One region of the Oceaniserpentilla sp. 4NH20-0058 genome, then DNA from elsewhere that is predicted to be linked to it. Evidence: riboswitches for the same ligand, from Rfam matches in the RefSeq annotation. Region 1 holds a riboswitch; the other holds the start of a gene.
What was found. A riboswitch is a leader RNA that binds a small molecule or an ion and turns the genes downstream of it on or off. The one in region 1 is predicted to bind thiamine pyrophosphate.

Region 1 (10,750 bases):
TAAGGGCTTGATGGGCGTCCACTTGAGCTTCGTTTTGAAGCAGTAACGAGGTGCCTAAAGGTTTTAATTCGCGCTCTAAAGATTGCGAATGTACAACCTCACACTGCTGGGAAAAATTGCCCCCTAGTTTATTTTTTAAGGTACTTAAAAGTTGATTAAACACCCCTTCATCTTGACGATGACACACCACCAGTGTGCCATTGTCGCGATGAAAAATATTCCCCCCAAGTGCCGCAATAATTTGCGGCCATAACGCAATGGAGTGCATGCCTAGTTGATAGATATGATCATTGGCGCTTTCTAATTCCGCCATGGGGGCGAGCATACCCGCAGCCGTAAACGAGCAACTTTTTTTGTGTTCGTCTGGTTCATAAATATGAATCTCACACCCAAGTTGCTGCAAATGCCATGCAGTTAAACTGCCACTAATCCCTGCCCCAACGATGGCGACCTTTTTGGTGTATCCATCTGCTAGGTTCATGGTTAGGCGTCCTCGGTTTGCGCTTTTTTACTTGGCACGTAAACCTCGCTGCCCAGTGCTTTAAATTCCGCACTTTTTTCTGCCATACCTTGTTTAATGGCTTCTGGGCTAAAGTCTTTCGAGTAGTCTCGTACTTCTTGCGAGATTTTCATAGAGCAAAATTTCGGCCCACACATGGAACAAAAATGCGCTACTTTTGCGCTGTCTTTAGGTAAGGTTTCGTCGTGATATTCACGGGCGGTGTCTGGGTCTAAACCTAGGTTGAATTGATCTTCCCAACGAAATTCAAAACGGGCTTTTGACATCATGTCGTCGCGGTAACGAGCCCCCGGATGACCTTTAGCAATATCCGCTGCGTGAGCCGCCAGCTTATAAGTGATAATGCCTACTTTTACATCATCACGGTTGGGTAAACCTAGGTGCTCTTTTGGTGTGACATAACACAACATGGCACAGCCAAACCAACCGATCATAGCTGCACCAATACCAGAGGTAATGTGATCATAACCCGGTGCAATGTCCGTGGTGAGTGGCCCTAACGTATAGAAAGGGGCTTCGTCACAGCATTCTAGCTGTTTATCCATGTTGGCTTGAATCATGTGCATAGGCACATGACCTGGGCCTTCAATCATCACTTGCACGTCGTGCTTCCACGCGATTTGCGTTAATTCACCTAAGGTTTCGAGTTCGGCAAATTGGGCTGCGTCGTTGGCATCTGCTTGGGAACCCGGGCGCAGGCCATCCCCTAATGAAAAACTCACGTCGTAGGTTTTCATGATTTCGCAAATGTCTTCAAAGTGCTCATACAAAAAGCTTTCTTTGTGGTGTGCGATACACCATTTCGCCATGATAGAACCACCACGGCTCACAATACCTGTGACGCGGTCAGCGGTTAACGGCACATGGGCCAAACGAATACCAGCGTGAATGGTAAAGTAATCCACGCCCTGCTCTGCTTGCTCGATTAACGTATCGCGGAAAATTTCCCATGTTAAATCTTCAGCAATGCCGTTTACTTTTTCTAGCGCTTGATACAAAGGCACTGTACCAATGGGTACAGGGGAATTACGGATAATGTAATCGCGGGTACTGTGAATGTGTTTACCGGTGGATAAATCCATTACGGTATCGCCACCCCAACGGGTAGACCAAACAAGTTTTTCAACTTCTTCTTCAATAGACGACGTTAACGCACTATTACCAATATTGGCGTTTACTTTAACCAAAAAGTTACGGCCAATAATCATGGGCTCTAACTCTGGGTGATTAATGTTGGCTGGAATAATGGCGCGACCGCGAGCAATTTCGTCACGTACAAATTCAGCGGTGATTGTCTGTGGAATAGCCGCCCCCATTGGGTTGCCTTTTAAACGGGCTTCACGCTCTGGGGTAGTGAATTCATTGATCAAGGCTTCGCGTTTTTGGTTTTCACGCAATGCCACGTACTCCATTTCAGCGGTAATAATGCCTTGGCGCGCGTAATGCAATTGGCTAACATTTTTACCTGCTTTTGCACGACGAGGTTGACGTTGTAGGTGCGGATTATAAAACTGAAAGGCTTTGTATGAATCGTCTATGCCGTTATCTTCTGGCTTGGTATCACGGCCTTCGTAGGTTTCGCTATCTTGGCGCTCTTCAATCCATTTGTTACGTGGGCTGGTATCAATACCCTTGTGTACATCCACCTCGGCATTCACATCCGTATACGGGCCAGAGGTATCGTAAAGGGTAATGTCCGTACCGTCGGTTAAATTCACCTTACGCATGGGCACGCGCACATCTGGGCGGGTTTCGCTTTGAATATACACTTTTTCGCTGCCCGGTAATGGAGTGCGAGTGATCAGGTCTGGATTTACATTGGCAAGCTGAGCCGCTTGAATGGAGTTGTTATCAGATTGCATAGTGGGTCCTTATTTGAGTTAAGTCACCACTAACAAGGACGTGTGAGCACCTATTGCAAGAGCAATAGATTCAATGGGTTTATACAATGCACACGGATTTTGGGTGCACAACCAGAAATAAACCACGCTCATTCCTACGCCGATGCTAGTCGGATCAGGTTCAACGGGTAAAGTCTCAGCTAAGCAATATGCTTGGCACCCCGTGAGCTGTGGGTATGATACGGGATTTAGGGGCAAGGGAGAAGTAGAGGTTAATATTTAAGGCCAGCCGTACCTCGTAAGGATATCCGAAACCAACTTTCTAGTATTTGACTAAGCCATATTTTTATATTTATTTTGATATTTCAATAAATGATGCATCTGTACAAGAGTTTGAATCATAATTATATAGTCTGACTTTCATGCCCGTTGATAGTGCTGTTAACGCTGTAGAATAAGCTCTTGCATGAGATTCTTTGTTTGGGGCTGCACTAGCTGGAAAGAATATAATATTACGTGCACAATCAACTAAAGACGAATCAACGGTAACTGCGAATGTATCGACATTGCTAGAAATGTTAGCAACTTTAAGAACCGTTGCACCATTTGCAATATCTCCCGCATATGCATTGAAACATAATCCCAAAAGTAATAAAGGCGATAAGACTTTTTTCATAAATTTCTCTTAAATGTACACTTTTCACTGGCAAGCAGTGACTTAGTAATAGTTAAATCTCAATTAACATTCGCAAGCCGATTATCATGAATGCTATTGCTATCAAGATGGATGCATAATCAACCTTTCTCAGTTAAGTCACCACTAATAACTACACGATAGCATCAGCTAAATTAAAAGAGTTCAACGGGTAAAGTATCAGCTAAGCATATTTGCTTAGCACTTCGTGAACTGGGGGGATGATACGTGATTATGGAGAATTAGGGCAAGGGGGGATTGAAACTGCGACTTTATTCGATCAGTTCATCGCATGCCCACAAGGGGCACGCCGATCCCACAATGCTTCAGTACCAACCACAAACCAAGCACGAAACGATAACATATTGCGGCATTCACGAGCCGCTACAACCAAAGCGTCCCGATCACCCTATTAGAGGCGAGCGGTTCGTGCGGCGCCGCGAAGCAGGGTCCGGGATGCAATCCCGAGAAAAGAAACCGTGCTGGCATTAATGCTCCAGATATGAAAAGCCTAAATAGTTATTGGTGAAAAAATTACGCACTTGCAATATTGTCGAAATAATACCCACAAGGGGCACGCCGAGTTCGACCTACTAATATGGATTACCACCAACACAGTAATAACAAATCACCCTGAACTTTCCCCACAAACCCTGATCAAAATACCACCAATACAAAAGACCCACCCAAAGGACCCATCATGAAATCCCTATTCATCATGCTCGGCACGGCTGCCCTCACCTTTGTACTACTAAAACCCAGCATCCAAAGCGCCAATGCCGAAATCAACCCATTCCCGTTACCTGAATTCACCCAAACCGAACAAAACCAATGGCTCAAATCCAAGCCGTTAAACGTCGAAGAATTAAAAGGTAAAGTGTTATTAGTGGATATTTGGACCTTTGCCTGCTGGAACTGCTACCGCAGCTTTCCTTGGCTCAACCAATTAGAAGCCTCACTGCATAACCAAGATTTTCAAGTAATTGGCATTCACACACCTGAGTTCGATTACGAGAAAAAGCGCAGTGCGGTACTGGCTAAAATGAGTGAGTTTGAACTTGATCATCCGGTTATGATGGATAACGACTTTAAATACTGGAAACGCCTTAACAACCAATATTGGCCCACTTACTATTTAGTCGATAAAAAAGGCATGGTGCGCTATCGCTTTATAGGTGAAACCCATGCAAATACCAATAAAGCCGCACAAATTAGTTCAGCTATCGCAATACTACTAAAAGAATAGCGCCAATTTCGCAACAATCCGTTATATAGACATGATTGCCACCATGGTTTATGTTGCGTTCACAAAATAAAAATAAGAGATACAACATGTCATCTGAACACTTTGATGCACTCATCATAGGTGCAGGTTTGTCTGGCATCAGCATGGCTTGCCATTTAAAACAACAGTGCCCTAATAAATCCTTTGCCATTTTAGAACGTCGCCAAGCCATCGGTGGTACTTGGGATTTATTCCGTTATCCGGGAATTCGCTCCGACAGTGACATGGCCAGTTTTGGTTTTGATTTTCGCCCTTGGGATGGTTTAAGTGTATTAGCCAATGGTGGCGATATTCGTGAATATATTAATGAAACTGCTCGCGAATTTGAAGTGGATGGCAAGGTTCATTTTGGATTAAAAACCACCCAAGCAAACTGGGATAGCCAACAAAATATATGGCAAGTGACCACCATCAACGAAGCCACTCAAGAAACCATTCAATATACCTGTGACTTTTTAATACCCTGTACCGGATATTACAATTATGATCAGGGTTTTCTACCTGAATTTAAGGGCTATAACGACTTTAAGGGTGACATAATTCATCCACAAAAATGGCCAGAGAATTTAGATTACGCCGAAAAAAATGTCGTCATCATTGGTAGTGGTGCCACAGCGGTAACATTAGTGCCCGCCATGGCCGATAAAACCAAACACATCACCATGTTACAGCGTTCCCCTTCTTATGTGTTTACCGTTCCCTCCATTGATAAATTTTCCGGATTATTGAAGAAGTTTCTACCTAACAAAGTGGTGTTCTCATTTGCGCGTAAGCGTAATATTTTTTTACAGCGAACTTTTTTTAAAGCAGCAAAACGCTGGCCAGAATTTATTCGTAAACTTGCTATTCGTGGGGTGAAACGTCAAACAAAAGGTAAAGTAGATTTAAACCATTTTAGTCCTAACTATAAACCTTGGGATCAACGCATGTGTGCGGTACCCGATGGCGATTTATTCAAAGCTATTTTAAATGGCCAAGCCAGTGTGGTCACAGACCATATTGATCACTTTACAGAAACAGGAATTCAACTGAAATCTGGTAAGCATCTTGATGCCGATATAATCGTTACCGCTACTGGCTTAAACATTCAGTTATTAGGAGGTATGAGTCTCTATAAAGACGGACAAAAAGTCGAATTAAATAATTTAATGACATACAAAGCTGTACTAGCTGAAAACATGCCAAACATTGCTTGGATTTTTGGTTATACCAATTCATCTTGGACGTTAAAAGCAGATATTTCTGCTGCTTATGTATGCCGATTATTTAACTACATGGATGAAAATAATTTTTGTGTGGTCGTTCCAGAAAACAAATCCGAACAAAGCTTAGACGAAACCATTATGGATGATATGCAATCAGGCTACATTCAAAGAGCCAAAGATGTTCTACCAAAACAAGGTGCTAACCACCCTTGGCGTGTTTTAAATAAATACGAAGTGGACAAACAAACTCTGACTCACGACCCAATTGAAGATGGTATCGTGAAATTTTATACAAAAAACCAAACCGCTCAGCAAACTGATTTAACCAAAGCCAGTTAATCCACACTGGCTTTTGCTAAATCATCCATCATGGCTTTTAAAAAACGTGCTGCTTCACCGCCGGTGACGGCACGGTGATCAAACGTCACAGATAACGGCAATATGGCATGCACCACGGGCTGCCTTTCAAACGCCACCACTTCGTCTCTTATGCCTCCTGCACCCACTATCGTCACCTGAGGCGGCAATACAACCGGATTAGCATGTTTACCCGCTAGAGTACCAAAGTTACTTAGAGTAATGGTGGCACCTTGCATTTCTTGTGGGGGGATTTTTCGGCTTTTCACTGCCGCTCGTAGCGCATCTAACCCTTCACGTAAATCGTCTAAACTGCGTTTAGAGATATTTCTAAGTACCGGTACAAACAGACCTTGTCCGGTATCCACTGCTATGCCTAAATCAATCTGTGTTAATAATCGTCTTGATAGTTGTTCCCCATCAAACCACACATTCATACTAGGCTCAGCTTCACATGCAACTGCAATGGCGTGAACCAAACGCATGGTTATGTCTTGCTGTGGATTGTCGCTTGTGAACCAAGCGTGAACATCCACATCATCATGTAATGTTACAGGCACGACTTGCGCATGGGAGGCGGCCATGTTTTTTGCCATGGCTTTACGTACCCCTTTTAGGGATTCACTATGGCCTTTATCAGAGTTCAGCTGCGCTGCTTTTTCTATATCATTTGCGGTGATTCGACCGTCTTCACCTGTGGCCTTAACATGAGTTAAATCAACCTCAAGCCGTTTAGCCAAGGCTCGAACACTAGGAGTGGCTTTGATAGCTGCTTGATTCTGTTGGTTATGGGCACTGCCAACTATGAAGTCATCTTTGCTTTCTTGTTTTGCACCTAACGATAAGTCACCAACCACTGTACCAGAGTCGTCTTTCTCTCCTTCGTATTCTACTAACGGCTCGCCTATGTGTACCACATCCCCTGCTTCTCCAAACAACGCACAAATCACACCGGATTGGGGAGAAGGTACTTCAACAATGGCTTTGGCGGTTTCTACACTGACCATAAGCTGATCTTCTTTTATGCTGTCGCCTACTTTTACATGCCATTCAACAATTTCGGCTTCGCTTAAACCTTCACCTAAATCAGGTAATTTAAAATATTTCATTAGGCTTCCTTTTATTGAAAATTTTTATTGGTTCATGCTTTTTGATGGGTTACGGCATTCATGTGACTCAGGCCTAACCCATCCTACATATCTCTAATACATTAATTTTTGACAAGGTCACTTCGTGGCTGATTTATTCAACACTTTGCTGGAGGGCATCTCTCATCTCCCAGTCCATATTCCACATCTTACATACATTACCCCAAACTCCTGCCTTACTCTTTAAAACACTTATCCACCGCCGCTACGATGTCATTACTGTTAGGCAAATAATAATGCTCGTTTTTAAAATACGGCATGTGCGTATCAAAGCCTGTTACTCTTTGTACGGGTGACAATAAATTTAAAAAACATTTTTCACTTATTTGTGCGGCGATTTCTGCACCAACACCAAATGAGCGGGCCGCTTCATGGACAATGACACAACGGCCAGTGCTCACAACCGATGCGATTATAGTGCGCATGTCCAAAGGTTTAATGGTGGCCACATCAATCACTTCTGCTGAAATCCCTTTTTCAGCCAGTTTATCCGCCGCTTCTAACGTGTCTGCAATGCACGCTCCCCAACTAATTAAGCTCACGTCTGTGCCTTGGCGCAAGGTAAAACAGGTATCTAATGGTAATGCTTCTCCATTGTTATTAATGGTTTGTTTGCTACCACGATAAATCCGCTTTGGCTCTAAAAACACCACAGGGTCAGGATTACGAATGGCCGCTAACAGCAAACCATAAGCCCGTGCTGGGGAGGATGGAATCACCACACGAATACCCGGTGTGTGTGCAATGAGTGCTTCGGTACTTTCGCTATGGTGTTCAGGCGCATGTATGCCGCCGCCATAGGGCGCACGTAATACCATTGGGCAACTCATACGACCACGGGTGCGATTACGTAAACGAGCAGCATGACAAAATAAATGCTCAAACGCAGGAAATATGAAACCCATAAACTGAATTTCGGCCACAGGCTTTAAGCCCTGTGAAGCCATGCCTACGGTCATACCAGAGATAAGTGCTTCGGCTAACGGCGTATCCATTACCCGTTTAAATCCGAATTTTTCTTTTAATCCTGTGGTTGCACGAAACACTCCGCCATTGGTGCCTACGTCTTCACCAAGCACGACCACAGATTCGTCATGGTCCATTTCATAATGCAGCGCAAGGTTAACCGCTTCGAGTAAAACACTGTCAACTGGTTTTGATTGATTCATATTGTTAGCAACAGACATTATCTACCTCCACCTTAGTAAGACGATTGACGGGATAGTTTATCCGCCAATAAATCCAGTTGTTCATTCATAACCTCTGGCCAATCTTGATAGAGGTAATCGAACATACTTTCTGGTGTGTCTTTTTCCGTTTTTAAATACGTTTCAACGGCTTTATCTACTTCGTCACCACATTGGCTTTGCCATGATTGTTCTTTTTCGCTATCCCATAGTTTTAAATTCACTAACGCATTTTGCAGGCGCTTGATGGGTTCGTTTTTCCACGCTTCTTTTACTTCTTCATTAGGACGATAACGAGAAGCATCATCTGCCGTGGTGTGATCACACAAGCGATAGCTCATGGCTTCGATTAATGTGGCCCCTTTGTGTTGTTGGGCACGCTGACGAGCCTCTAACATGGCTTGGTAAATAGCTAACACATCATTACCATCCACTTGCACGCCATAAATACCCGCTCCAATGGCTTTTTGCGCAAGAGTGGGCGCGCCGCATTGAATTTCCCGCGGAACCGATATGGCGTATTGGTTATTATTCACTAACACCACCATGGGTAATTGCCACGCCCCCGCTACATTTAACGCTTCAAAAAAATCCCCTTTCGAGGTACCACCATCCCCTATGGTCGTTACGGCGAGTTGGTCTTGGTTTTTAATTCTAAGGGCAGCGGCTGCGCCTGCAGCATGGGTAATTTGAGTGGCGATAGGCACGCAAACAGGGAAGTCTTGCTGAGGCCCTTTGGCCGAACCACGTTCATCGCCGCCCCAATATAAAAGTAGGTCACTCATTTCATGGCCACGCAGTAAATGGGCTCCATGATCACGATAATACGGCACAAATACATCGTCTTTTTGCAGTGACATTCCAATGGCCACACCAAATGCTTCTTGCCCTAGGCTCGATGGATATGTGCCCATTTGCCCTGTACGCTGTAATGCAATGGCTTTTGAATCAAACACGCGAGTGCGCACCATGTTTTTATACGATTGCACCAGCCATTCATCACTGGCAAAGTCAGGACGCTCGCTTAGCCAATTGCCTTCAGCATCTAAAAATTGAATTTTCTGCAGACTAAAATCCATAAAATGGGAGTGGCCTTGCTCGGCTACATACGGTTGATTTAGTGCTTTCATACTGCCTCCTGAATCCAATCACGATGTTGGTTTGAGCCATACAATATTTGTTCGGCCATTTCGTTAGCAATAAAGTTACACGGTGCATTTTTTTGTTTAGAAAGCACAAAGATTTTATTGAGGGTGTCTTTGAGTTTATGAATTTCCCTTTCGATTTCTTTATGGCCCATACCTCGAAAACAAGAAGACGCAAACACTAGCCCCCCACTATTAATCACATAATCGGGCGCGTATAAAATGCCCATGTCATGAAGTGTTAAAGCAAGTTCATCTTGGGCCAATTGATTATTTGCACATCCGGCGATGATTTTACAATTGAGTTTTCCGACGGTTTCCGCATTAATGGCACCACCTAATCCACAGGGGCTATACACATCACAAACCTGAGAGTAGATATCATCAACTGAAACCACTTTTGCGTTGAACAACTGCTGGGCTAACTGTGTTTTTTGCTCATCCACATCACATACAATAAGTTTGCATCCTGCTTTATGTAGGTGATCTGCTAGCGCAAACCCTACATGCCCTAACCCTTGAATTGCGACTGTAACCCCAGAAAGTGATTGGTTCATTTTAAACCGAACTGCGCATTCAACCCCCAATAACATGCCATAGGCAGTTGAAGGTGAAGGGTCTCCAATATTGCTAGAGCTGCTGACAAATGTGGTTTGTGCGCGCATGACATCCATATCACTCACTTGCGTACCACTGTCCATCGCACTGATGTATCTTCCACCCAGTGTTTCTACAAATTGGCCAAATAATTTGAATAAATGCTCACGATCAAACTCCCCTTGGGGTTTCATAATGACCGCTTTACCACCCCCATGAGGCACGCGAGCTAAGGCTGCTTTGTAAGTCATGCCTTTTGCTAAACGCATGGCATCTTCAATGGCATCTTGCTCACTGCTGTATTCAATGAAGCGACAACCACCCAGTGCGGGGCCTAAACGTAGATTATGTAATGCCACAACAGCATTAAGAGATTCTTTCTGGCAAAAGTGCAGCTCTTGCACAGAATGGGCGTGCATAGATGAAAACATCAGTCGATCTCCCTTGTGAGGCTTACGACAACATGTAAAAAGTAACAGGGTTAGCTGTGTATCCCTTTTGGGGATACTTTGAGTTTAGCTAAAATAAACCGGAAAAGTACGGCAAAAACGGCCATACAAATGAAATACTTCTAAGCAGAGAATTATAAGATTTACAAAGAATATCAAGATGACCATAAAGCGAGGGGGAAGTAACCCTTTACCCATATCTAACCTGTAGCACAGGCCCTTCCCTAAAATACGTATCATTCATGATTTGTAAAACAATAGCAGCATCTTTAGGGTAAGCTTCACAAAACTGTAGTTTTGATACAACACACTGCTCATTCAA
Region 2 (10,750 bases), on a different contig from region 1:
AAGCGTTGAAACCAAAAACAACCATAACAACGTATACCGCCATTAAAAGGGCTGTTAAATACAGTTCACGATCTAAATATAAATAGATGGCAAGGCTGTCTATAACAAGCCAGTAAATCCAATTTTCAAGAACTTTTTTGGCCACCATATAGGTCGTGAGTACCGCCCCCCATGTGGTGAAAGAATCTAAATAGGGCATGACCGCCGTGGTATGCTCGTGCAATAAAAATCCGCTGGTAAAGGTTAACAATAAAACAGCGCCAATGGCGAGCGTGTGTTGTTTGCCACTCCAAACCGTGATGGGAAGTTTAGTGCTGATGTCATTTTGCATAGCTGAGTGTTGTGGTTTTTTATTCCATACATACCAGCCATAAATGGCCATTACCAAATAATAGACATTAAGTGCGGATTCCATGATTAAACTAACATCAAAAAACAGCCAACTATAAATAGCGGTGCTACCAAAAGCGGCATACCAGCACAGACTGTTTTCGCGCATGGCCAAGACTAAATAAGCGATCCCCAATGCAACCGCGATGACTTCCCAATAGCTCATGGCTTGGGCGGCTGAGATTACCCCTTGAATAAAGGCTTCATTAAACGATTGCTGAGTTTGAGTATCTGCTTCCATACTATGCCTTTAATTGTCGCCGTGTGGGTTGAGGGCAGGGTTTAAATTTGCGCCTATAAACTTACACACAAAAATGGCTTTACCAAATTGCTCGTATGAGCGCTTCATTTCATTCGTTAACACCGACATGACTAAATCGTAATCGCCAAATATCTGCGTGCTCATGGTGTTGCCTACCACACTGATGCCGTCAGTGGCGTTTAGGCGGTTGATAAAGTCTTTGATGGCGGGGATGTAGTCATCGGCCAAAGGATACTTGCTGATTTCGACGGATAAATCCATGTTGGCTCCAATTGTGAGAGAAGCCGAGCTGAGCTCGGCTATGGTTGTATTAAAAATCGTAACGAGCACTTAATGAAATTAAGCGAGGTTCGCCAAATTGCGTGTATTTATTTGGTGTGTAAGCTGTTGCTGGATCTACATAGTATTGAGGGTCTTGAATCCATCCACTAAACCCACGAACCTCCGTGTCTACATTTGTAAGGTTTTTACCGGTGAGGGCTAGTGACCAATTATTGAATTTGTAGTCGATAGAGGCGTGAAGTAAGTTAAATGATTCTGATTTTGCGTCATGTGTGTCCGAGAAATAAAATTCATCTTTACCTTCTAGCTCTAAATTGGCGCTTAGATTGTTGGTTAGATCTAATTTGATAGCGGTCGAAAATGTGTAGCTAGGCGCATGAGATTGGTTTCTGCCGGATTTATCAAGCGTAGCATCATTTACCCAGTCTCCATCGGTGTCGATATTAATGGTGAACCCGTTAATTTCTGTTTCTAGTAAACCAATTGCTGCTTTCCATGTTAATAGTTGAGAAATTTTCCAATTCGCTTCTAATTCTAAGCCGAAGTTTTCACCGGAAGCTGCATTGTTGATGGAATCAATGAAGGTCGCGCCATTGTCTCTAACAGTAGAGCTTTTAACTTGCTGGTCTTCACGTTTTATGTGGAAAATAGCAATGTTGGTGGTCAATTCATCGTTGAGTAAGCTAGATTTCAAGCCTATCTCTGTTGCCCAATTGTATTCCGTGTTGAACTTTATTAGGTCGGTTGGCAGGTTTTTGTTTGAGTTGAACCCACCCATTTTATAACCTCGAGAAAGGCTTATATATGCAAGGTGATTTTCATTTAATAAAGTATCAAGTGAAATCTTGCCACCAAATAGTGTTTCTGAGTGTTTGTCTTTAAGTCCTTCGGAGTCAGCGAAGTTTGATCGCCATTCTTCAATTCTCAATCCATAAGTCATACTTGTTGTTGCTGTGAGTGAGGATGTTAGTTCACTGTATAGAGCGAATGAGTTCGAATGGAATGAATTGTTATATATTGTAGGGGCTGAGTTTTTAATGCGAGATTGTGTTAAATCTTCGTCAAATGATTTTGTGTAAGCACCTATTATCCAGCTAGTTGAGTTATTTAGTATGTTACTTTGAGGTTTTGAAAGTAGGCGGATATCAAAGCTGGCTTTGTCTGTGTCACGATTAAAGGCTTCAAAGTCTGTACCTGTATGCCCTCTAAATCCGTCATTCATCCAGTCATAGTCGTATGAGTACAGTGAATCGCTGTTTGAAAATTCGGTATTTGTTTCTATAGAAAAGTATTGAGTTTGATTGCTGGTTTGTATGGATGCTGCAGTTAAGTCAATAGTGTCTTTTCCTGGCTCATCGCTTTGCGTATTTCGGGTATTGTCTATTGTAAAGGCATCGTAGCCATTGTCAGTTTTAACTTTAATTAGGTTTAGCTTGTAGCGGCTAGCATGGTTTTCCCATACTAAATTGGCTTTTGCTGTATTTTCATCAAACCCAGCGGTGTCTTTTTTATTTAGGTGCTTGTTTTCAATGTAGCCATTTGAAGTGTGTGTTTTTAGCGCAAGACGTGCGGAAAGATTTTCATTTATTTGGGTGCCAATTGCACCACTCAAGTTGATGCTGTTGTAGTTGCCTATGCGAGCGGAAATAAATCCAGAGTTTTCATTGGTTTGTTCTGTACTTTTTATGTTGATGATGCCGGCTAATGCGTTGGCTCCAAAAGCAGTGCCTTGTGGGCCGCGTAATATTTCTATTTGTTTAATATCAAATAGAGTCGCTGCACCAGCTAAGCCTGTCATGTCTATTCCGTCTATGACTAAACCTACTGAAGGGCTTATAGGGTCGACAAATTGGCTGCGCTCACCAATGCCTCGAATCTGAATGAAGCGCCCGCGGGACGCGCCTGCAGCAAAATTTACGTTAGGCGCAAGGGATAACACGCTTTCTAAATGGTCGGCATTGCGGCTTTGAATGTCGTCTTCACCTACCACTGTAATAGAAGAGGGTATTTGCATTAAATCAAGTTGACGAAAATCAGCGGTGACATTAATGGTTTCTAATTGGGTTTCATTTGTATCTGGTGTGTCTGATGGTGTGGCTACTGAGTCTGTGATTTGGCTATTCACAGCGGTTGGAAATGCTGCAAGCGCAGGTAAGCTCAGTGCGCTTAATAATAAAATGGGGGTTTTCATGGGTCTTTTCCAAAAATTGAATAAGTCCCGGTTATTGCGTAGAGGTAATTTAACTATTCCGTTAGAAAAATAGGGAATACTTATTAAAAGAATGTCCATTCCTACGCCGGTATTAACCGGATCAGGTTCTAGGGGTTCGCTAAAAAGACATCTCAGGCCGAGGCCTCCCCCTGGGTGCGGCCATTCTACGTGATTTAACTGTGAGAAAGAAGTATTAGAGGCCAAGCAGGGTTTGGTTGTTAATTTGGGCGCTTTTTAGTTTGATGGTATTACTGTCGCCGTTGCTTTCTTTGTTTTTAAGTTTAATGAGTAGATATTCGTAATCGACGGCAAACCAGATCTGTGTTGATTCTTTATGCTTTTTATTGATTTGAATTACTTCTACGGTATTCATATCGCCGTTTTTTGTTTTAATTTTACCAGTATTGGCGACTTTGAATTTGAATTCCTTTAAGCGATTTTTGTACGCTATTTGGTAGCTAAACTCTGTTTTTCCGGCAATTAGGTCAAGGCGGATTTGCTCTTGGTAGCTCAGATTATCTTGCGTGCCAAAAGTAAGCTCGTAGTTGGCCCATTCATCTCTTTCTTTAATGAATGTTTGTCGTTTGTCCCAGTCGAATGTTTGACCGCGTTTTTTCTTAGATAAGAAACCTGATGTTTTATAGCGGTATGTCAGTGGTCTGATTGTGTTGTCTTCAATGTTGTACTTAGAGGCTTCATGCAAGTCTGCAATAGACGAGTAGGCCTCAAATGTGAGTTGCCAACTTCCATCTTCAAGTTTGGAAAGTTCTCTTTTTGCTTCGATGGTAACGGGGAACCAGCCTGCTTTCCATGTGGCTTCATATTTTGCTATGTATGGCGAAAGTGTAATGTTTGGTGTCGTAGGTATGTCTGCGATTACGGGATTTGCTGTAGCAAGGAGTAAATAAAAAATCACGCTGAAAATTTTCAAAGCATCCTGCCTAAGCATCTTGATCGGTAGATTTCGAGTATAAGCGCAGTTACTGGTGCGTGACTAGTAACTGGCTACATATGTCTATATTAATTGACGTTAAGTTGCAGGCCTGTTTCAGGTAGTGCTTCGCTGTCGAAATATGCATCACCCTTGATCATGGTAATGCGACCCTCTACGAACCATTTTACGGCTATTGGATAAATAACGTGCTCTTGTTGTTGAACGCGAGTTTTTAAACTGGCTTCGCTGTCATCGTCAAGAATAGGGACAACTGCCTGAATGATGTTGGGTCCGCCATCTAGGTCTTCACTGACAAAGTGTACGGTAACCCCGTGCTCTTTGTCGCCAGCTTCCATAGCCCGTTTATGGGTGTGCAGACCTTTATATTTTGGTAGTAGCGAGGGGTGTATATTTAGGAGGCGACCTTTGAAACGACGTACGAAATCAGGTGTAAGAATGCGCATGAATCCAGCAAGCACGACGAGATCGGGCCCGTACTGTTCAATTTCGTGAATCAGTTTGCCGTCAAACTCTTCTCGACTTGAATATTCAGTGTGGTCCACAACGCTGCAAGGGATATCGAGCTGTTTAGCTCGATCAAGGCCCATTACGCCGGGACGATTACTGATGACCCCGATAATTTCGCCATCGATTTCTTTTGATTTACAGGCTTCGGCAATAGCTTGAAAGTTACTGCCGGAACCTGAAATTAGTACGACAATGCGTGCTGGTTCTGCTTGTTCAGGATGCACTGTAATTATTCCTCGTCAACGCCTTTAACAATAACCTGAGCATCAGCATCGTTGGCTTGCTCAATGCGTCCTACTAAGGTGGCTGTTTCACCTTCGGCGTTTAAGAGATCTATGGTGGCTTGTGCGTCTTTTTCATCAACCACAACGATCATGCCAAGGCCACAGTTGAAGGTAAGGTGCATTTCATGCCAGTCGATATTGCCTTTCTCTTGTAGCCAGTTGAATACGGCTGGACGATCCCAAGCGGCGCTGTCTAGAACACATTTGGTGCCTTCAGGTAATACGCGAGGGATGTTCTCATACATGCCACCACCAGTGATGTGGCAAATAGAGTGCGCATCGATGGTTTCTAGCATTTTTAGGATTGGCTTAACGTAGATGCGGGTTGGTGCCATTAGGGCGTCACCTAATGATTGTCCGTCTAGGTCCTGGCTTAGGTCGGCACCGGATACTTCGATTACCTTACGTACAAGAGAGTAGCCATTAGAGTGGACACCGGAAGAGCGAAGGCCGATGATTACATCACCTGCTTTTACTTTGCTGCCGTCAATTAGCTCGGCTTTTTCAGCAACACCTACGCAGAATCCTGCTAGGTCATAATCTTCGCCTTCATACATACCTGGCATTTCAGCAGTTTCACCGCCAACAAGTGCGCAGCCAGATTGTAAGCAGCCTTCACCTATGCCTGTTACTACGTTAGTAGCTACATCAACGTTTAATTTTCCTGTGGCGTAGTAATCTAAGAAAAACAGAGGCTCAGCACCGCAAACGATAAGATCGTTTACACACATGGCTACTAGGTCGATACCTATGGTGTCATGTTTGTTTAGGTCCATGGCTAGGCGCAGCTTGGTGCCAACGCCGTCAGTGCCAGAAACCAAAATAGGCTCTTTGTATTTGGTCGGTAGGCTGCAAAGTCCAGCAAACCCGCCTAGACCACCCATTACTTCAGGGCGGCGAGTTTTCTTCACCACACCTTTGATGTTATTTACAAGCGCATTACCTGCGTCGATGTCTACGCCGGCGTCTTTATAGCTTAATGACTTGTTTTGATCGCTCATGTGGTGGCCCTTTTGTGCGGGAAGTATCTGTTGAATAAAAAAGGTGGCGGATTTTACCACTTGAGGAGAATTATATAAATCATACTTGCGTGTTTGATGGCACAATTTACATATAGGGGCTGCATTTTTTTGGTAATTTGTCAGAATACCCGCCAATTGAAGGATTTATGGCTATTTATGAAGATTTTCTCGTGTTTTTTATCTTTTTTATTGGTTGTGCCTGTTGCTTGGTCAAAACCGGTGGCAGGTTTATACGACTCAAAGGTGCCTGTGCCTAATCAGCAGGTTCAAAGCCGCCAGCAAGGAGCCAAAGTTGGCTTGCTTGAGGTTTTGCAAAAAGTCAGTGGCTTTAGTATTCCTGCGGATAACGAGGCGATTAAACGTGCGCTGGGTATTGCTGATCAGTATTTGTACCAGTTTAGTTATGAGGCGGTTGAGAAAGACGAATGGGATGAGACTATTCCTCCTGGTTCAAGTTGGCTCAATATGCGATTTGAAGGGCAGGCTATTCAAAGAATCGTTCAGCAGGCGGATTTGCCACTTTGGGGTGGGAATCGTCCCACTGTATTACTCTGGGCTATGATTGATGAAAATGCTCGTCGCGTCATTATCGATGGGGAGCAAAGTCTTATATCTGATGCCATAGCAGCTGCCTCATATAAGCGTGGGGTGCCTTTGGTATTGCCGCTTTATGATTTAGAAGACTCTATACGTTTGCCCCAAGAAAGCTTGTGGGGCTTGTTCGCTGAACCAATAAAAGAGGCTAGTACTCGTTACGAAGCTGACTCAGTGGCGGCTGTGCGCTTGTACAAGAATGCAGATGATCGCTGGGTGGGGCAGTGGCGCTTTTATTTTAGAGAACGTGAATATCGATATGAATTTGAATCTGACAGTGTCAAAGAACAGATGCTATTGGGTGTTAGTGCCAGTGCAGAGGTGCTTGCCAATGCTTATGCCATTCGCCCTTCGCTGGCGCAAAGTGATCTTATTGCTGTAAAGATTTTAGGTATAGCGGATTTAAATCGTTATGCGTCTGTATTGAAGTACTTAGAAAAGTTGAGTGTGACAAAAGATGTTGTGGTTAATAGCGTTCAAGGTGATACATTGGCGTTAAGTGTGACTTTAAATGGAACCATAGCTCAGTTTAATCAGGTGTTAAAGTTAGATAAAAAGCTTAATCAAATTGAAGTAGAGGCAGCAGAGGTTGTGTCGGACTTGGCCCCTCTACGGGCTGAGTCGTTACAGTTTAGTTGGCAGCCGTAAGATGAAATTAGGCAGGTGGCAGTTTTGCCATGGCTTAGTTGAGAGCTTGTGACCTTGGTTGGCGGCACTCGCAATATGTATATTTGGATAAGGAAGGCTGTCAATGAATAATGCTACTTCGTTAGCTGTGAGACCTCTTATTGCAGCGTTGGTTGTTCTAGTTTTAGGTTGGCTGATTTATCAGCTTGAACCAGTTTTAATGCCTTTCATTGTGGGGGGGTTATTAGCTTATCTGGGTGACCCTGTAGCTGATAGGCTGGAATTGAAAGGATTAAGCCGAACTTGGGCCGTTGTGGTTTGTTTTTTTGCCTTAACCTTGTTTTTTCTTGTTTTGCTTTTCATTTTAGTGCCTTTGGTTGTGCATCAGGTAAAGGTTCTTTACGGCCATGTGCCCATGGTTTTTGAGTGGATTAAACATGTTGTGCAGCCGTGGCTAATTGAGACCTTTTCTTTGCAGGCGAATGTGTTTGATGTTGATTCCCTTAAGGAAAAAATAGTTAGCCAGTGGGGAGGGAGTCAAGATTTAATCGGCACTGTTTTGGCTCGGGCGACTTCATCAGCTGGCAGCTTTATTAACTTTGTGGTTAACCTAACCCTTGTGCCTGTAGTGGGTTTTTATCTACTAAGGGATTGGGATATTTTAACTGCGAAACTGCTTGGTTTGATGCCTAAGCGCTATCAAGGTACGTCTAGTCGATTGGGTCGTGAATGTAATGAAGTTGTTGGCGCCTTTTTACGCGGACAGTTGTGGGTAATGGCCTCCTTGGCTTTGATTTACGGTCTGGGGTTGTGGATGGTAGGGCTTAAGCTAGCGTTGATTATTGCTCTGATAGCGGGTCTGGCCAGTATTGTCCCTTATATGGGGTTTGCCATTGGGATTATTGCCGCCATGTTAGCTGGGTACTTCCAGTTTGGCTTGGATTGGTCCTTGGTGTTTATTTTAATTGTGTTTGCGGTTGGTCAGGTTATTGAATCTGTTGTATTAACCCCCATATTAGTTGGAGATAAAATTGGACTGCATCCGGTAGCCGTTATTTTTGCCATTATGGCGGGTGGTCAGTTGTTTGGGTTTGTTGGTGTGATATTGGCTCTGCCTGTTTCGGCAGTTATTGTGGTACTCTTACGCCATATTCACGAAATTTATAAAGATACAGAGTTTTATTCGGAAAGTTGATGGCATCAATACAAGTTGTCGAGCAATTGCCTTTAAGGGTGCAATTACGCGACGAAGCAACATTTGAAAATTTTTATGCTAAGCAAGACTTAGAAGCCGTTGAACAGATTAAGCTGGCTTCTGTTCAATCTGGAGAGCAAAGCATTTATATATGTGGTGGGTTAGGTTCTGGCTGTAGTCATTTACTTCAGGCCGCTTGCCATGAAGCCCAATCCAATGGTTTAAACAGTGTTTATTTGCCTTTGGATGAGCTGGTTGACTATTCACCTGCAGTGTTTGAAAGCCTAGAGGATTTACCTGTTATCGCCCTTGATAATATTCAATGTGTTGCAGGGGATGCTCAATGGGAAGAGGCTTTGTTTCATTTATTTAATCGTATGCGTGATGCCGGTGGACGTATGATATTTGCCGCCAATGCTTCACTGGATGAACTGGGTATTGAGTTGCCTGACCTGTTATCTCGGTTGAAGTGGGGATTGGTGTATGAATTTGATGACCCAGACGAAGAATATAAAATGTCTGTGTTACAGCTTCGTGGCCACAATAGAGGGTTAGAAATATCACCTGAGGTGGCTAAATACGTTGTTAGGCAAGTTGAAGGGGATATGGAAAACATGTTTGAGGTACTGCAAAAGTTAGATCACGCCTCATTAAGTGCGCAGCGCAAACTCACACGACCTTTTGTAAAGGCCGTGATGCAGTGGTAGTTACCCCGAATAAGGCTCTACTAGTCCGGCTTCCAATAATCGGGCGTATAATTCTAGGTTTGTTCTCACTCTTTCTTCCGGGACTTTTAGGTCTAATAAAAGGTTAGAGGCGAGGTTCTCTAATTCTTCTTCAAGTTCCATTTCTGACATGTTAAATAATTCATACGCAGGAATGACGTCAAACGGCACTTCAGCACCATAAGCTTGGTATAATGTTGAAAGCCATTTTTGATACAGATATGGCTCTTTCACATATACAGGTTGTTTGTCTACATCTTCTGATAATTCTCTGATGACATCCAAAACGGTTTCACCAACTAATTCAATTTGTTTGCGGGTAATGCCGTGTTTATCCTCATTGGATGCATCCCATTTATCCCACTCGTCTTCTGGGCGAATAAGAACATCTTTGAGCTGTCCATCAGCAATAGACCAGCAAGCGGCGATCGGATACGCATCTTCTTCGTAACTACTGCTTTCAAGGACTAGAAAACGTGGGTATTCCATATACAATCCTGTACTAAATAAACCGGAGTTTAAAATGGCTAAACAAGAACGAGATTTTTACCAACGTGACCCAGAAGATCAAGCTGCTTTTTTAGAGCAAACTTGGTGTAACAATTGTTTAGAGGTCGATCTTGGTATGGTTGATCCTGTTGAATATGAGCAGGATGGTACCATTATGATCGAAGGAAAGTGCAAAAAATGTGGTGAATCTGTCATAACCGAGTTGGCAGATGAAGAAGACGACAGCGAATGGATTGATTAAAGTTTATAAAGCCACTCTTATGAGTGGCTTTATTTTTCATTGACGCTTAAGTAGGCGGGTATAATAAGCGGAAGTGATAAATTGAATTAAGGTTATGCATACGCCAAGAGTTGCCATTGAGCTACCACTTGCACCAAATACCGCTAACATCCAGATTATAAAATAAACCAAGCACACATAGCTCATCCAAGCCATGATGTTTTTGGTTTTCATTATTAAGCCGGGTATTAAAACCAGCCAAGGTAAGCCTTTAATGGCTGTCCAAAGAATCCCCAGAAATACATCATAGACTCCGGTTATTTGAAGATCCGGCCGATCAAAGCTGCTGATGCCTAAAATAATGAATTGTAGGAAGAAGCAGGTCAAAGCAATGTAGTAGTTGATATTGATTTTGGTCATTTATGCCTCAAGCATTTTGGCGAGTTCTGCAATACGGAAGCCTTGAGCCTGACATAAAGCGGTTTCTTCACTGCTTAGTGAAAGGTTGCTGTTTTTTCCTGCATAGTGGCTAACTCCGTAAGGTGTCCCCCCTGAAAGGGTGTCCATAAGCTCTGGTTCGGTATAGGGAATGCCTGCTAATACCATACCGTGATGCAGTAGCGGTAACATCATAGAAAGTAGAGTGCTTTCTTGTCCGCCATGTAAGCTCGATGAGCTGGTAAATACGGCTGCAGGTTTATTGACCAGCTCTCCGGTTAGCCATAAGTTGCTCGTACCATCTAAAAAGTACTTTAGTGCAGCTGCCATGTTGCCAAAGCGAACCGGGCTACCTAGTAAAAGGCCGCTACAGTTTCTAAGGTCATCTTCTGTGCAAAACAATGGGCCGTCATCTGGAATGTCAGCCTGACTTGCTTGAGTGTCGTTTGATACGCTTGGAACCGTGCGTATGCGTGCTTCAATGCCTGATCTTTCGATGCCACGGGCCATTTGTTCAGCCATGGCAG

Region 2: another riboswitch for thiamine pyrophosphate. It lies ahead of ABWV45_RS01250 (TonB-dependent receptor); the one in region 1 lies ahead of thiC (phosphomethylpyrimidine synthase ThiC).

Annotation. Positions count from the first base shown of each region.
Region 1 covers NZ_BAABWE010000007.1:37,327-48,076, reverse strand. Annotated here, with positions in the region: gene ABWV45_RS10300 (FAD-dependent oxidoreductase) at 1-481, opposite strand, end outside; gene thiC (phosphomethylpyrimidine synthase ThiC) at 484-2,382, opposite strand; TPP riboswitch at 2,497-2,595, opposite strand; gene ABWV45_RS10290 (DUF5992 family protein) at 2,714-3,037, opposite strand; gene ABWV45_RS10285 (redoxin family protein) at 3,756-4,301, shown strand; gene ABWV45_RS10280 (flavin-containing monooxygenase) at 4,388-5,884, shown strand; gene ABWV45_RS10275 (dihydrolipoamide acetyltransferase family protein) at 5,881-7,011, opposite strand; gene ABWV45_RS10270 (alpha-ketoacid dehydrogenase subunit beta) at 7,227-8,237, opposite strand; gene pdhA (pyruvate dehydrogenase (acetyl-transferring) E1 component subunit alpha) at 8,252-9,367, opposite strand; gene ABWV45_RS10260 (Leu/Phe/Val dehydrogenase) at 9,364-10,410, opposite strand.
Region 2 covers NZ_BAABWE010000001.1:266,813-277,562, reverse strand. Annotated here, with positions in the region: gene pnuC (nicotinamide riboside transporter PnuC) at 1-631, opposite strand, end outside; gene ABWV45_RS01255 (YkoF family thiamine/hydroxymethylpyrimidine-binding protein) at 641-913, opposite strand; gene ABWV45_RS01250 (TonB-dependent receptor) at 963-3,125, opposite strand; TPP riboswitch at 3,207-3,306, opposite strand; gene ABWV45_RS01245 (DUF3108 domain-containing protein) at 3,340-4,077, opposite strand; gene purN (phosphoribosylglycinamide formyltransferase) at 4,167-4,832, opposite strand; gene purM (phosphoribosylformylglycinamidine cyclo-ligase) at 4,838-5,893, opposite strand; gene ABWV45_RS01230 (DUF2066 domain-containing protein) at 6,071-7,156, shown strand; gene ABWV45_RS01225 (AI-2E family transporter) at 7,260-8,330, shown strand; gene hda (DnaA regulatory inactivator Hda) at 8,330-9,037, shown strand; gene ABWV45_RS01215 (hypothetical protein) at 9,038-9,544, opposite strand; gene ABWV45_RS01210 (hypothetical protein) at 9,579-9,806, shown strand; gene ABWV45_RS01205 (DUF2069 domain-containing protein) at 9,843-10,205, opposite strand; gene wrbA (NAD(P)H:quinone oxidoreductase) at 10,206-10,750, opposite strand, start outside.